DNA from 4 places in the Clostridium sp. 001 genome. Region 2 is predicted to be linked to each of the others. Evidence: riboswitches for the same ligand, from Rfam matches in the RefSeq annotation. Region 2 holds a riboswitch; each other region holds the start of a gene.
The links. Region 2 has a riboswitch for S-adenosylmethionine ahead of B5S50_RS14405 (homocysteine S-methyltransferase family protein). Riboswitches for the same ligand answer to the same signal wherever they lie in the genome.
Positions count from the first base shown of each region.

Region 1: another riboswitch for S-adenosylmethionine. It lies ahead of B5S50_RS02205 (amino acid permease); the one in region 2 lies ahead of B5S50_RS14405 (homocysteine S-methyltransferase family protein).
Region 3: another riboswitch for S-adenosylmethionine. It lies ahead of B5S50_RS05490 (MetQ/NlpA family ABC transporter substrate-binding protein); the one in region 2 lies ahead of B5S50_RS14405 (homocysteine S-methyltransferase family protein).
Region 4: another riboswitch for S-adenosylmethionine. It lies ahead of metK (methionine adenosyltransferase); the one in region 2 lies ahead of B5S50_RS14405 (homocysteine S-methyltransferase family protein).

Region 1 covers NZ_CP020473.1:515,141-518,876, forward strand. Annotated here, with positions in the region: gene metA (homoserine O-succinyltransferase) at 1-369, shown strand, start outside; gene B5S50_RS02205 (amino acid permease) at 456-1,766, opposite strand; SAM riboswitch class I at 1,981-2,084, opposite strand; gene B5S50_RS02210 (methyl-accepting chemotaxis protein) at 2,303-3,736, opposite strand, start outside.
Region 2 covers NZ_CP020473.1:3,094,801-3,098,536, reverse strand. Annotated here, with positions in the region: gene B5S50_RS14410 (hydrolase) at 1-74, opposite strand, end outside; gene B5S50_RS14405 (homocysteine S-methyltransferase family protein) at 168-2,567, opposite strand; SAM riboswitch class I at 2,962-3,069, opposite strand; SAM riboswitch class I at 3,356-3,464, shown strand; gene B5S50_RS14400 (O-acetylhomoserine aminocarboxypropyltransferase/cysteine synthase family protein) at 3,576-3,736, shown strand, end outside.
Region 3 covers NZ_CP020473.1:1,219,322-1,223,057, forward strand. Annotated here, with positions in the region: gene B5S50_RS05480 (YhgE/Pip domain-containing protein) at 1-158, shown strand, start outside; gene B5S50_RS05485 (ferritin family protein) at 315-875, shown strand; gene B5S50_RS05490 (MetQ/NlpA family ABC transporter substrate-binding protein) at 1,235-2,056, opposite strand; SAM riboswitch class I at 2,192-2,299, opposite strand; gene B5S50_RS05495 (D-alanine--D-alanine ligase) at 2,549-3,439, shown strand; gene alr (alanine racemase) at 3,624-3,736, shown strand, end outside.
Region 4 covers NZ_CP020473.1:2,592,390-2,596,125, reverse strand. Annotated here, with positions in the region: gene B5S50_RS12135 (ATP-dependent RecD-like DNA helicase) at 1-577, opposite strand, end outside; gene metK (methionine adenosyltransferase) at 708-1,883, opposite strand; SAM riboswitch class I at 2,055-2,154, opposite strand; tRNA gene B5S50_RS12125 (tRNA-Tyr) at 2,234-2,318, opposite strand; tRNA gene B5S50_RS12120 (tRNA-Thr) at 2,324-2,399, opposite strand; tRNA gene B5S50_RS12115 (tRNA-Val) at 2,421-2,496, opposite strand; tRNA gene B5S50_RS12110 (tRNA-Tyr) at 2,506-2,590, opposite strand; tRNA gene B5S50_RS12105 (tRNA-Thr) at 2,596-2,671, opposite strand; gene yyaC (spore protease YyaC) at 2,921-3,469, shown strand; gene B5S50_RS12095 (rod shape-determining protein) at 3,562-3,736, opposite strand, start outside.

The sequences.
Region 1 (3,736 bases), 2.0 Mb from region 2:
GACGATATATTTTACGCACCTCATTCAAGACATACCTGTGTAAAAAAAGAAGATATTGAAAAAGTACCTGAATTAGAAATACTTTCAGAATCAAAAGATGCCGGAGTCTATATAATGTCAACAAAAGGCGGCCGCCAAATTTTTGTAACAGGGCATCCTGAATATGATACCTTAACATTAAAATCAGAATATGATAGAGATACAGCAGCTAATCTGCCCATAGAAATTCCAAGAAATTATTTTCCTGGTAATGATACAACCAAACAGCCTATGGCAACCTGGAAAAGTCATGCCAACCTTTTATTTTTAAACTGGCTGAATTACTATGTATATCAAGAAACACCTTATAATTTGGATAGTCTTCAATAGCATAGAAAAATGGAAATGACCTTTTAATAAAATAGTATCATTTCCATTTCTTTTTTATTATACATTATAATTAACATAAATTAATATTAATTTGATTTTGCTTCTTCTCTTATAAGAAATCTATACATAACTATAAGACACAATACCCATACAGGTGCTACATAAAGTGCTACTCGGGTAGCTGACAAAAATCCCAAAGAGATAACTATTAACACTAAATATATAATAGCAATGTATGATGACACTGGATAAAATGGCATCTTAAAATCTATTTTTCCTCCAGACTGAAGTTTTTCTTTTCTAAATTTCAACTGGACAAGTAAAATAGTTCCCCAGGCAGTCAATATAGCTATTGTTGTCACCGATGAAATATAAGTAAAAACTTTACCTGGTACAAAATAATTCAAAATTACTGCAATTGCTGCCACTGCACTACTAAATAATATTCCCACATAAGGTACGCCGGATTTGCTAATTTTCGCAAATATTTTGGGTGCATTATTATTTAAAGCTAAACTGTAGAGCATTCTTCCATCTACATATAGTGCACTATTCATTCCTGAAAGTGCTGCTGTTAAAATTACAAAATTGATAACTGCTGCTGCCTCTGGAATTCCTACCTTAGAAAATACCAATACAAAAGGACTTCCATTTACCCCTATCTTATTCCACGGATAAAGTGCTAACATGACAAAAATAGATCCTACATAAAAAATGAGTATGCGCCAAAATACATTATTGATTGCTTTAGGTATTGATTTTTTAGGATTTTCCGCTTCTCCCGCAGTTATTCCTATAAGTTCCACACCACCAAACGCAAAAGTTACAAATGTAAATGCCATCAAAAATCCACTAAATCCATTTGCAAAAAATCCTCCATTTGTCCAAAGGTTAGATAACCCAGCAGCATGTCCTCCATTAAAAAATCCAAAGAAAATAATCAATAGTCCAAATATAATCATACATATGATAGCTACAACTTTAACAAGTGCAAACCAAAATTCAAATTCTCCATAAGTTTTAACTCCAATTAAATTGATTATTATAAGTATAGATAAAAATATTAAAGCAGTAATCCACTTAGGAAAAGCAGGAATCCAAAATTGAACATATACTCCCACTGCCGTAAGTTCTGCCATAACAGTTAATATACACTGAAACCAATAAGTCCAGCCGGAAAAAAATCCTGCAAAGCGGCCAAGATATTGTGTTGCATAGGCACTGAAAGAACCTGAATTAGGATTGTCAACTGCAAGTTCACCAAGAGCTCTCATAATTAGGAAAACAAAAAAACCTCCCAGTAAATATGCTAAAATAATTGATGGTCCACCTATCTTTATGGCATCTGCCGATCCATAAAATAATCCTACTCCAATAGCTCCTCCAATAGCAATCATCTGAATATGCCTATTCTTTAAATTTTTCTTTAAACGATCTTCTTCCAAATCTTTGTACCTCCTTAACAACCGATCACCTTTGCATCATAAACCGCAAAGATAACATATAATTAGCATCTAAGCTTTTTTGTTATTTTAGATGAGATTTCTATAATTTCATAAAATAAAAAAATCTTCTTGTAAGACAAGTTACAAGAAGATTTTATCTTCATGTTTCTCATCTTTCAGGTATAACCTGCTGGAATTAGCACCGTTGAACATAAACGTTCAGGTTGCCGGGCGTCATAGGGCCAGTCCCTTAGCCACTCTAGATAAGAAATTAAACAATTAATTTTAAATTTTACAGTTCCTAATAACATGTTATTATTTTGAATATTATAGCTAGTATATATTTTTTTGGGTTACTTGTCAACAACCTCATTTTATTAGAGCAAATTTAAATTCACATCAAAACTATCCAACTAATTTCAATACTTGGAGCATAATTAGTTGCTAGGATACTTCAATTTCATAACTAGGTTAGAAATAACCAAAATCTATTTAATAAGTTTATTCATATCTTCAGCAACATTTCTAAGTTCATTAATATTAGCTTCTATTTCTTCACTTGTGGCAGCATTTTGAGATATTGTTTCTGTTATCATTTCATATTTTGATATTGTATCTTTTGTCATATTCGATACTTCTTCATTAAATTGAACTACATTTTTAGTTTTTGTAAATAATGTAGTAGAAGCGTTATTTGTATCCAGAACATTATTACTAAATAATTTCAAATTGGAAGTCATAACATTTATTCCTCTGACTGTTTCATTAATAATACTATTACCGGTCTGAGACTTTTCGCTATTATACGTCATCTGTTTTTGAACTACATCAATTTTATTTTTTAGTTCATCCACTATTGCACTTGCTTGATTAAGTGATTGTTTTGTTCCTTCAGCTAATTTTCTTATTTCATCTGCTACTACAGCAAAACCCTTACCATTTTCACCTGCTCTTGCTGATTCAATTGATGCATTTAAAGCAAGAAGGTTAGTTTGTTCTGATATATCTCCTATAATATTTAATATCTCATCTACTTGTCTTGATTTTTGTTCCAAATCTTTTGTAGACTTAAACGTATCCTCTATACTATTTTTTATATCCATAATAATTGAAAGAGTATCATTTAAAGATTTCTGATTTTTATCTGTAATATTGATAAAGTAATTTATTTTATCTTCACTATCCTTGGTTTTTTTAGCAACAACCTCATTAGCATTTAATAAAGTATTTAATATTTCTTTATTCTTATTTGATTTATCTAGCATTTCACCAGAACTTTTTGATACAGATTGACTTGTTTCTGAAACTTCCAAAAGTGAACTTGTTTGTTCTTCAATAGCTGCACTTAAGTTTTCACTTGATGATAAAACAGTACCAGAAATTTGAGCTATATTTTCAAATAAATCCAGCAACTTTTGCTTTTCTTTTTTTAACTCAACTTCCTTATTACCAATTGACTTTAATAGATTAGATGCAAAGTATACAACTATGAAAATTAATGCCAAAGTTATAAAAATAGTGATGATTTTCATAGCCGCTTCTGCAATAATCAATTGTTTATCCTGAAAAATTGAAGGATTATTTACAAATACTATGATTTGACATAAAAGGCTTAAAGCTATTGACTCTATAATCATTTTTATATCAAAAAACAGGGCTCCAAGAATAACGAAAAAGAAAACTATAAGCCATATGGAATTTAAGTGCATTATAAAGTTCAAATATAAATACTGAAAATAAGTTATTATTAAAAGCACAATTTTTGTTGTATTAAATGCTTTCATATTAAAACTATTTTGAGTAATGGTACATTTATAACATTTATAAAATATAATACCATAAATTAAAACAAATATTCCAAGCATAATTAAAGAAATTACACTTATGTTGTCATTAAGTCCAAGTAATTTTATTGAAAAATA
Region 2 (3,736 bases):
ATCATATGTCCTCTAAGTACTCCTCTTATTTCTGGTACATACTTAACATCTTTTTTATTAATCTTCTCACCCATTTTTATATCTCCCAAAACCTATTTTTATATTATCTCTCTTACATATTATTGTATATTAAACACATCAAATATTCCATAAAAATTATTTTTATTCTAAACTGAAAATAATTCTTCTGCTATCTTTACAGTTTCTCTAGCATCTTTAGCATAATAATCTGCACCTATCATATCTGCATAATTTTGATTTAATACTGCTCCACCTACTACAACTTTACATTGAAGCCCCTTATCTCTTATAGCATCTATAGTCTTTTTCATATTGCTTACGGTAGTTGTCATAAGTGCACTGAGCCCTACTAACTTTACATTATTTTTTATTATAGCATTTACTACTTCGCTAATATCTACATCTCTTCCCAAATCTATAACTTCAAATCCATAGTTCTCCAAAAGTACTTTAACTATATTTTTTCCTATATCATGTATATCTCCTTTAACAGTAGCAAGTACTATTTTTCCCCTAGATATCTTATTTTCGCCATTTTTAAGCATATCTTTCTTTATTATTTCAAAAGATTGCTTTACAGTTTCAGCTGATTGTATTAACTGTGGTAAAAATATATCCTTGTTCTCATATTGTATGCCCACCTCATCTAGCGCCGGGATTATATGGGAATTTACTATATCTACTGACTTCTTACTTTTCAAGAGCTTACAAGTTAGCTCTACTGCTTCCTCTTCCATTCCATCAATAATCGCCTGTTTTAGATTTTTATCATTTTCACCTGAATTAGGAATATCACTTCCCCATTTTGCTTTTTCGCCTTCAGATTTACTGCTATATTTTTTTACGTATTCCTTCCCTTCTTTATCTATGTTTGTCAATACCTCAAAAGCTGAAATAATATCTTTCACACCTTTATCCGCTGTATTTATTATTGGCAAGTCAAGTCCTGCCTGAAGGGCAAGTGCAAGAAAAGTTCTATTTAATATACATCTTCTAGGTAGTCCATAGGATATATTGCTTACTCCAAGGGTAGTTTTTACTCCAAATTGTTCCTTTAAAATCTTTATAGCCTTTATTGTTTCAAGAACTTCTTTTTGCTGGGCAGATGCAGTTAACGTAAGACAATCAACTATTATGTCCTTTCTCTTGATGCCATAGTTTTCAGCAGTTTTGATTATCTTCTCTGCAATCTTTACCCTCCCCTCTGCGGTATCAGGTATTCCATTTTCATCTATAGTAAGTGCTATAACACAGCCTCCATACTTCTTTACTATTGGAAATACTTCTTCCATACACTTTTTTCTACCATTTACTGAATTTATTATAGGTTTACCGTTATAAACCCTAACTCCAGCCTCTAAAACTTTAGGATTTGGACTATCTATATCTATAGGCAATTGTACTACTTTTTGTATTGCCTTTACTGCTTCTTTCATAGTTTCAACTTCATCAATCTCAGGAAGTCCTACATTGAGTCCAAGTATATGCGCCCCTTCTTCTTTTTGCTGCACTGCTTCTTTCTGTATAAAATTTACCTTTCTTTCTTTAAGCTCTTTCTTATAAATATCTCTACCTGTAGGATTAATTCTCTCTCCTATAAATTTTATCCTATTACCTAAAAACACAGTATTCCTAGCTGAACACACTGCGGTATAATTTTTTTCTTTTATCTCTAAAGGTACTGTATTTTTCAAACTTTCTACCATAGTTTTTATAAATTCAGGACTTGTTCCGCAGCATCCTCCAAAAAACCTAACTCCTTTTTTTGCCATAATCACTACGTTTTCTGCAAACTCATCTGAAGTTATATCATAAATCGTATTTTCACCATCATACTTTGGGAGTCCTGCATTAGGCTGAACTATAACGGGTATAGAAGAATACTTTAAGATTTCATCTACAATATCTTGCAATTCTTCCGGTCCCAAGGAACAATTCACTCCAAGGGCGTCCACCCCCAACGATTCAAGCACAAATACCATAGTTTTCGGATCTGTTCCCATTAGAGTTCTTCCATCCTGCTGGAAAGTCATTGTACAAAATATTGGAAGAGAACTATTTTCTTTTGCTGCAAGAATAGCTGCCTTTGCTTCGTACAAATCAGACATAGTTTCTATTAGGATTATGTCTGCTCCCGCTTTTTCCCCTATAATAACCTGACTTTTAAACAATTCATATGCAGATTCAAAACTTAAACTCCCTGTAGGCTCCATAACCTGTCCTGTAGGTCCTATATCAAGTGCTACTAATTTATCCTTTGCCTCTTCCTTTACAATTTTTACTCCAGCTGTAATTACATCTTTTATTGTATAATCAGAAGAACTATACTTAAGTTCATTGGCACCAAAAGTATTTGTTATTATGATATCTGATCCTGCATTTAAGTATTCCCTATGTACTTTTCTTATGATCTCTGAATTTGTGATATTTAATGTTTCTGGAAGTTCACCTACTTTAAGCCCTGCTCTTTGAAGCATGGTTCCCATAGCTCCATCAAAAAAAACAAATTTGTCGTTAAACTTATTTAATAAATCTTTAAATAACATTCGCTGCACTCCTTTTTCAAATACAAGTTTCATGTTCAAATTATTTAATCCATTACTTCTTGTATAAAATTTTAAACTTTAAACAAATTTTCTACAATACATCAAATTATTTAATATTTTATGATTGTATAAATATACATTAATATTATTTAAAATTAATATTTATTTACTCAACTTTTTTAATTAATAGTTAAGAATGAAGAATTAATAGTTAATGTGGATTTTTTGCGACAGCTAAAAATCATCCTTCACTATTAATTTTTCATTATTAATTCTTAACTTGTAAAAAATTGCTTTGCAATTTTTTTAAACTGCGAAATACATTTTTATTAAATTATACAAAAAAGCTGCCCTTCAATCAGAAAAGCAACTTTAAATTTGACAAAATCAACTTTCCTTATCTTTCAGAATTTGTTTTATTCTGCAGGAATTAGCACCGATGCACTTTAGTGCCGGTTGTTGGGTTTCACTGGGCCAGTCCCTCCACCTCTCGTGATAAAAGTGCTTTAATATTAATACTTTAACTATCAATTGTCAATACTATTTACATGACTATTTTACTATAATTCGTAATATCAATGAATCTTACTTAGTGGGAAAAGCAGATATTCCAAATCTTTGATTTAATGATAGTCACTCTCTCTTTAAAACTTTATTTCTCCCACTTTGATAGAAGTGGGAGTATTACAGTAGGTAGCTATCAGATAAAATTTTCTAAATATTTTTTTATTTTTCTATTGACAAACCTTATCTATGTCTGGTATGATTTTCTCAATCGAATACGGAACTTCTTATCCAGAGTGGCAGAGGGACTGGCCCTATGATGCCCAGCAACCTGAATGATCATTTTCATTCAACGGTGCTAATTCCAGCAGGTGTAAACCTGAAAGATGAGAAGCATGAAGATAGAATCTTCTTGTAACTTATCTTACAAGAAGATTTTTTTATTCTGCCAGGTTATAGAAGTTTCGTCCAAAATATTAAAAAAAGTATTAGGAGGAATAACCAATGAGTGAAGAAAGAAAGTTATCATTTGAAACATTACAAGTACATGCAGGCCAGGTGCCTGACCCAACTACAGGTGCAAGAGCAGTTCCAATCTACCAGACTACATCCTTTGTATTTAAAGATGCCGATGAAGCAGCAGACTTTTTCCAGCTTAAAAAACC
Region 3 (3,736 bases), 1.9 Mb from region 2:
GAGAAGCTATAGCAGGACCTATTTGGAGTAATGTGTATAAGGATTTTCTCACTTTAATAGCTTTTGCAGGTGCATTTTTGATTATTTCTGTTTTAAAAAAGCCTCTTCACAAATTAACTGATAAAGCAGAAAGTGAATTCAAAGAATCAGGTTTATAGTAATACCAACAATTATATAATTAACTTGATAACAAATAATTATAGTATAATGTATTTATCTGATAATGCAGAATAGTAAATTATTATGGTGCAAAACTAATATGTAAGGGAATGATGAATACTGTTTATATAAGAAAGTTAGAAAGGATGTTTATTATGGTTAAAATGACTTGTATTGTTTGTGGTATGGAAATAAATGAAAAAAATTATAATTTTAATAAAGAAGCATTTATAAATTCAAATAGTAAAGAAAAAATAATGTATTGCCCATTTTGCGGAGCGCCAATTGAATATTTAATAGAAAATGGACAAAAAATAAAATATGATAGAAATAAATTGAATCAAAATTCCTTGAAAATAATAGATCATGCAGTTAAATTGGAAGTTTTTAATGGAGATTTTTATAAGAAAGCTTCATATATGGCAAAAGATAAAAATGTAAAAAGTATGTTTAAGTCTTTATCAAGCATAGAATATATGCATGCTAGAATTCATAAGAAAATAGCCGGCATTAAAGAAATGCCAGTACTTAAGGATATGGATTATTCAAAATATAATACCGATGAAAATTTGCTTGCTGCAGCTTGTCAAAGAGAAAAGCATGCTGTAGCGTATTATAAAAAGTATGAAAAAGAAATCCATGAAGAAAACATTGCAAAGATATTTAATGCACTTTCTAAGGTTGAAGAGGAACATGTAAAGCTTACAGGTGAATAATTTAAAAGAATTGCGAAACAAAGTTTCACAAGTTAAGAATTAATAATGAAAAATTAATAGTAAAGGATGATTTTTAGCTATCGCAAAAAATCTTTAAATCTATATTAACCAGCAATGTTTCGCTTTAGCTAAACGAGAGCCATGAAAAGCTTAATCAAAGATTTTTTGTAGTGTAACGGAAAAAAATCCACATTAACTATTAATTCTTCATTATTAACTATTAATTAAAATATGTATTATTTATAACTAAAAATAAACTTATGCACAGAAACATTTTTACAATAATGAAGCCCATTTAAATATAAGGTTGTAAAAACATTCGGAGTATAAGCTTATTTTTCGTTTTGAAACTCTATCCCCTAAAATGCTGGAATTATGTTTCCATTATATTTTTCCTGTATAAACTTCTTAATTGATGGATCATTAACGGCTTTTGCCAATGCCTTAATATAAGGTTTGTCTTTATTTTCCTTTTTAACAGCAATTATATTAGCATAAGGTGAATCCTTAGATTCTATGGCAATAGCATCTTTAAGTGGATTTAGCTTTGCCTGAAGTGCATAGTTTGTATTTATAACTGCCGCATCTACTTCTGTTAAAGTTCTTGGAAGTTGTGGTGCATCAAGCTCCTGGAATTTTAAGTTTTTCTTGTTTTCAGTTATATCTAACTTTGAAATAAGATCTCCGCTCTTTACTTTTATAATTCCTTCATGAGCCAATAATTTTAATGCTCTTGCACCATTTGTAGGATCGTTTGGTATTGCAATTTCAGCACCATTTTTCAAATCTTTTAAACTCTTAATTTTATTGGAATAAACCCCCATAGGTTCAAGATGTACTTTTGCTACATAATCTAAATTTGTATTGTTCTTTTTATTGAATTCATTTAAATATGGAATATGTTGAAAAAAGTTTGCATCTATATCTCCTGAATCCAAAGCCTTATTAGGAGTTACATAGTCTGTAAACTGAACTATTTGTAAATCGTATCCTTGTTTCTTTAGTATAGGCTTTACCTTTTCTAGTATTTCAGCATGAGGCTGTGGAGATGCCCCTACTTTTATTACTTTTTTGTCATCACCTTTACTACTGCTTGAAGAACTTGTACTGCTTTGCGCACCACATCCAGCTAATGCCAAGATCAATGTTAACGATAAAATAACTGTAATTAATTTTTTCATTTTGATTCCCTCCAATTATAAAATAATAGACAATTTCTAAGCATTAAGCTGAAATATAAAATTTTCATATCATATTTTCAATTTAAAACCAAATAAAGCTCGAGGAACAACCTCGAGCTAAAAATCTCAATGATCCTCTCATCTTCCAGCTTATGCTGCAGGAATTAGCACCACTATACTATTAAAAATAGTATTGGTTGCCGGGCTTCATAGGGCCAGTCCCTCCACCTCTCTTGATAAGTTAATATTAAATTTTGTTAACTTGTGATTTACATTATAACAGCGAAATTTAAAGATGTCAACAACAACATTTTCTGTTCTTAAAGATTTTTTACTTTACTTTTAACTTAATATTTTTCCTTAACCATAAAGCCACATTTAGGATAAACTAGTTATCCTGTGGTTCTTTATTTTATATGGAAAATGTATAAAATAAATATTAGACATAGTAATTGAAAAATATTAAATAACAAGTTCAGTGGAGGAATTAACATGAAAATAGGAGTTATAATGGGTGGAATATCTTCTGAAAGAGAGGTTTCACTAAATTCAGGTAAAGAAATAGTAAACTGCTTAGATAAAAATAAATATGAGGTTGTACCCATTGTCATAGATAAAAAGAGAGATGTACTTGAAAAAGTAAAAGATATAGATTTTGCCTTTATTGCACTTCATGGTAAATTTGGTGAAGATGGTACTATACAATCAGTACTTGAAACCATGGATATACCTTACTCAGGATGCGGACCTTTGACAAGTGCCATTTGCATGGACAAAGATATGAGTAAAAAAGTGTTAAAATCTGCAGATATAAATACTGCCAAATGGATTTGTGTTAAATCTATAGAAGAAATTGATTATGATAAATTGGATGAGATAGGCTATCCTGTAGTTGTAAAGCCTAACTGTGGTGGTTCAAGTGTTGCTACTAATATAGTTAAGAAAAAAGAAGATATTGAAAATAATGTAAAGTTAGCTCTAGATTATGACACTGAAGTTGTTATTGAGAAATATATACAGGGAGATGAAATAACATGCTGTATGTTAAAAGGTAAAACTCTTCCTGTAATTGCAATAAAACCTAATGCAGAATTCTTTGACTACACTGCAAAATATGCAGATGGTGGTTCTGATGAAATAGTTGTAGAACTTGAAAAATCTCTTCAAGAAAAAGTTGAAAAAATATGTGTTCAATGCTGGGAAGTTCTCAAATGCAAAAGCTATGCAAGGGTAGATATGATAGTTGAAAATGGTATTCCTTATGTGCTTGAACTAAACACTTTACCAGGCCTTACAAAAAATAGCCTATTTCCTAAGAGTGCTGGTGGAGTTGATATATCCTTTTCTCAACTATTGGATAAAGTAATTCAATATTCACTCTAATTTTTGTGGAATTTCTAATTTGAAGTTACATTCATAGACATCAATAGATTTTTATTAATTGAAAATTATATTCTAAGTTAAGAATTAATAATCATCTATAACTATTAATTCTTAACTCTTAATTTTTAATTATGCATTATTATTGATAGGATAATATCTATCAATATCGAAAGGAGAATGTGTTTTGTTTAAAGATTACAGACCTGTATGGGAAGAAATTAATTTAGACAATCTTGTATATAATATACGTCAAATAAAGCTGAAAGTTGGCAACAATAAAGGACTGATAGGTGTTGT
Region 4 (3,736 bases), 500 kb from region 2:
CCGTTTTAAAACCTATACCACTTATTTCTTCTGTAAGGGTGTATGGATTTTCTTTCACAATACTTATAGAATCTGCTCCAAATTTTTTATGTATTTTAACACACTGGCTAGGAGTTATTCCGTAAGTTTGCAAAAATATCATTATATTTCTCACTTCATTTTGTTTAGAATAAGATTCCTCTATTAAAGCTATTTTTTTTGCTCCTATACCTTCTATTTCTTTTAATCTTCCTATGTTATTATCCAATATTTGAAGGGTATTTTCACCAAACTTCTCTACTATTTTCTTTGCTGTTACTGGACCTATTCCTGATATTATTCCAGAGGCCAAATATCTCTCTATGCCAATAGTAGTGTTAGGTATTATTTCTTCAGAAGCCTGAACCTTAAATTGATTTCCAAACTGAGGATGAAGAACCCATTCCCCTACAGCCTTCAAATTTTGTCCTTCAATTATATTAGGTATACATCCTACTATAGTTACTACATCTTTATTTTCTCTTATTTTAGCAACTACATACCCATTATCTTTATTTTGAAATATTATACTTTCTACAATTCCTTGTAATTCTTGCATAGAATCTCTCCTACCCCTATTTGCAAACAAAATCATATATTTATAAATAATTATACCACATTAAACTTTGTCTTAATCCAACATACTAAAAAAGCTCTATATCATGTTACAATATAGAGCTTTTCATTATTTACATATATTTTTTTATTTCTTCAACCTTATCTAATCTTTCCCAAGGTACATTAATATCAGTTCTTCCAAAATGTCCATAAGCGGCAACTTGCCTGTATATAGGTCTTCTAAGATTTAAATTTTTTATTATAGCAGCTGGTCTCAAATCAAATACCTTATTCACTATATCTACTATTTTTTCTTCCGGTATATTTCCTGTACCAAAAGTATCTACAGTTATAGATACAGGCTTTGCTACACCAATAGCATAAGCAAGTTGTATTTCCAACTTATCTGCAATACCTGCAGCTACTAAATTTTTTGCTACCCATCTTGCAGCATAAGCAGCAGATCTATCAACCTTGGTTGGATCTTTACCAGAAAAAGCACCCCCGCCATGTCTTCCATAGCCACCATAAGTATCTACTATTATCTTCCTTCCTGTAAGTCCAGAATCTCCCTGGGGACCTCCAACAACAAATCTTCCTGTTGGATTTATGAAATACTTGGTTTTATAATCTAAAAACTCTCGTGGTACAACAGGTCTTATTACATTGTTTATTATGTCTGTTTCAATTTGTTTTCTAGTTACCATTTCATCATGTTGAGTAGATACTACTATGGTATCAACTCTAACTGGTTTATTGTCTTCATATTCTATAGTAACTTGAGTTTTTCCATCTGGTCTTAGATAATCTAAAACTTTATCTTTTCTAACCTGCGCTAATCTCTTTGCAAGTTTGTGAGCAAGACTTATTGGCATAGGCATGTATTCTGGAGTTTCATTTGTAGCAAATCCGAACATCATACCCTGATCTCCAGCGCCTATAGCTTCTATGGCCTCCATTTCACCTTCCTTGGCCTCTAAGGCTTTATCAACCCCCATAGCTATATCCGATGATTGTTCATCAATTGAACTTATTACTGAACAAGTATCACAATCAAATCCATATTTAGCTCTAGTATATCCTATTTCTCTTACAGTATTTCTAACTATTTTTGAAATGTCAATATAACAATTAGTTGATATCTCACCCATAACTAAAACCATACCTGTAGTAGTTGCAGTTTCACACGCTACCCTTCCATAAGGATCTTGTTCCAATATGGCATCTAAGATAGCATCTGAAATCTGATCACACATCTTATCTGGATGGCCTTCTGTAACTGATTCAGATGTAAATAGTTTTCTCATTTTCTATACCTCCCATGTAAAAACATACTTTTCTTACAATAAAGTGAATTAATTCTATTGCATTAAATGCTAATTCAAATCCTATATTCACAATATAAACTGAAATACCTAAAGTGGCACGTCAATTAAAAAAACCTCTTCGATAAGAAGAGGTTAAATAACTTAACTACTCTCTTATCTTGCAGAATCCTGCAGGAATTGGCACCTTGGTGATTTTCACTGGTTGCCGGGTTTCATAGGGCCTTGTTCCCTCCGCCTCTCTTGATAAGAGCTATAATATAATTTTTTCATCTGTTAAGATTATATAATTTTTATAAAACAAAAAACACCTAAAAGTGCCTTTATATTTATGGTGGAGGAAGATGGATTCGAACCATCGAAGTCACTGACAACAGATTTACAGTCTGCCCCCTTTGGCCACTCGGGAATTCCTCCGCATTTGGTGCTGGCAGTAGGAATTGAACCCACGACCTACTGATTACAAGTCAGTTGCTCTACCTGCTGAGCCATGCCAGCTTATTCTATTATTATTCTAAATGGTGGGCACAATAGGGCTCGAACCTATGACCCTCTGCTTGTAAGGCAGATGCTCTCCCAGCTGAGCTATGCGCCCTTATATTTATGGTGGAGGAAGATGGATTCGAACCATCGAAGTCACTGACAACAGATTTACAGTCTGCCCCCTTTGGCCACTCGGGAATTCCTCCATGTTTGGTGCTGGCAGTAGGAATCGAACCCACGACCTACTGATTACAAGTCAGTTGCTCTACCTGCTGAGCCATGCCAGCTTATTTTATTATCCTACGTTCCTTAAAACAAGAACGCACTCAACGTAAATTAGTATACAGTTTTATTCACTTATTATCAAATTTAATATATGATTAAATTTTAATATTACATATCTCTTTCTCCATATTTCTCTATATTTCTTTCAAAATCATATTCACTTAATTTAGCTTTAATAATTTATATAAAGTCATCATATAAATTATATATAGTGTTCTTCGCAAGTACATACATAAAAGAAGGTGAATATATTGAATAAAGCAAAAAGTAATTATAAAGATCCCTTAGCATATTATAAACTTGCCTATTTTTTGAAAAATTACATTAATAACGATACCATAATTGTATGTATTGGTACCGATAGATATATAGGGGATTGCCTGGGTCCCCTAGTAGGTACACTTTTAAAATGTAAGCATTTTCCTCTACCTGTCTACGGTACAATTTCAGATCCTATACATGCTTTAAACATTGAAAGCAAACTGAATAAAATAAATTTACTTCACCCGCATAAAAACATTATAGGAATAGATGCTTGTTTAGGTGATCTAGAAACTATAGGCGATATTCAAGTAAGAGACTTTCCCGTTCATCCTGGCAAAGGTGTAGGAAAATCTCTCCCAGATGTAGGAAATTCCTCAATAATAGGGATAGTTGATTCAAATAGCAATGAAGATTTATTTAATAATACCAGCAGTAATATACGTCTTAATTTAGTTTTAAGTATGGCTGAAGTAATACTTTATTCATTAATTCATTCATATTATCTATATTACAACAATATTTTTACCGATATTTAACTATATCCAACATTTTAGTATCTATAAGAAAATTAAAATCTAACTTATTAAAAAATACATAATACTAAATAAGTTAGATTTTGTTCTTTGTTTTAATCTATTAATGTTATATCATCACCACTAAAAACTACTTCCATTTTGTCTAAATATTCAAGTACTTTGCCTGTACCTAGTGCTACACATGATACTGGTTCTTCTGCAACATAAACGGGTACATTAGTTACTTTTTGTATTAAATTACTCAATCCATTTAAAAGTGCACCTCCA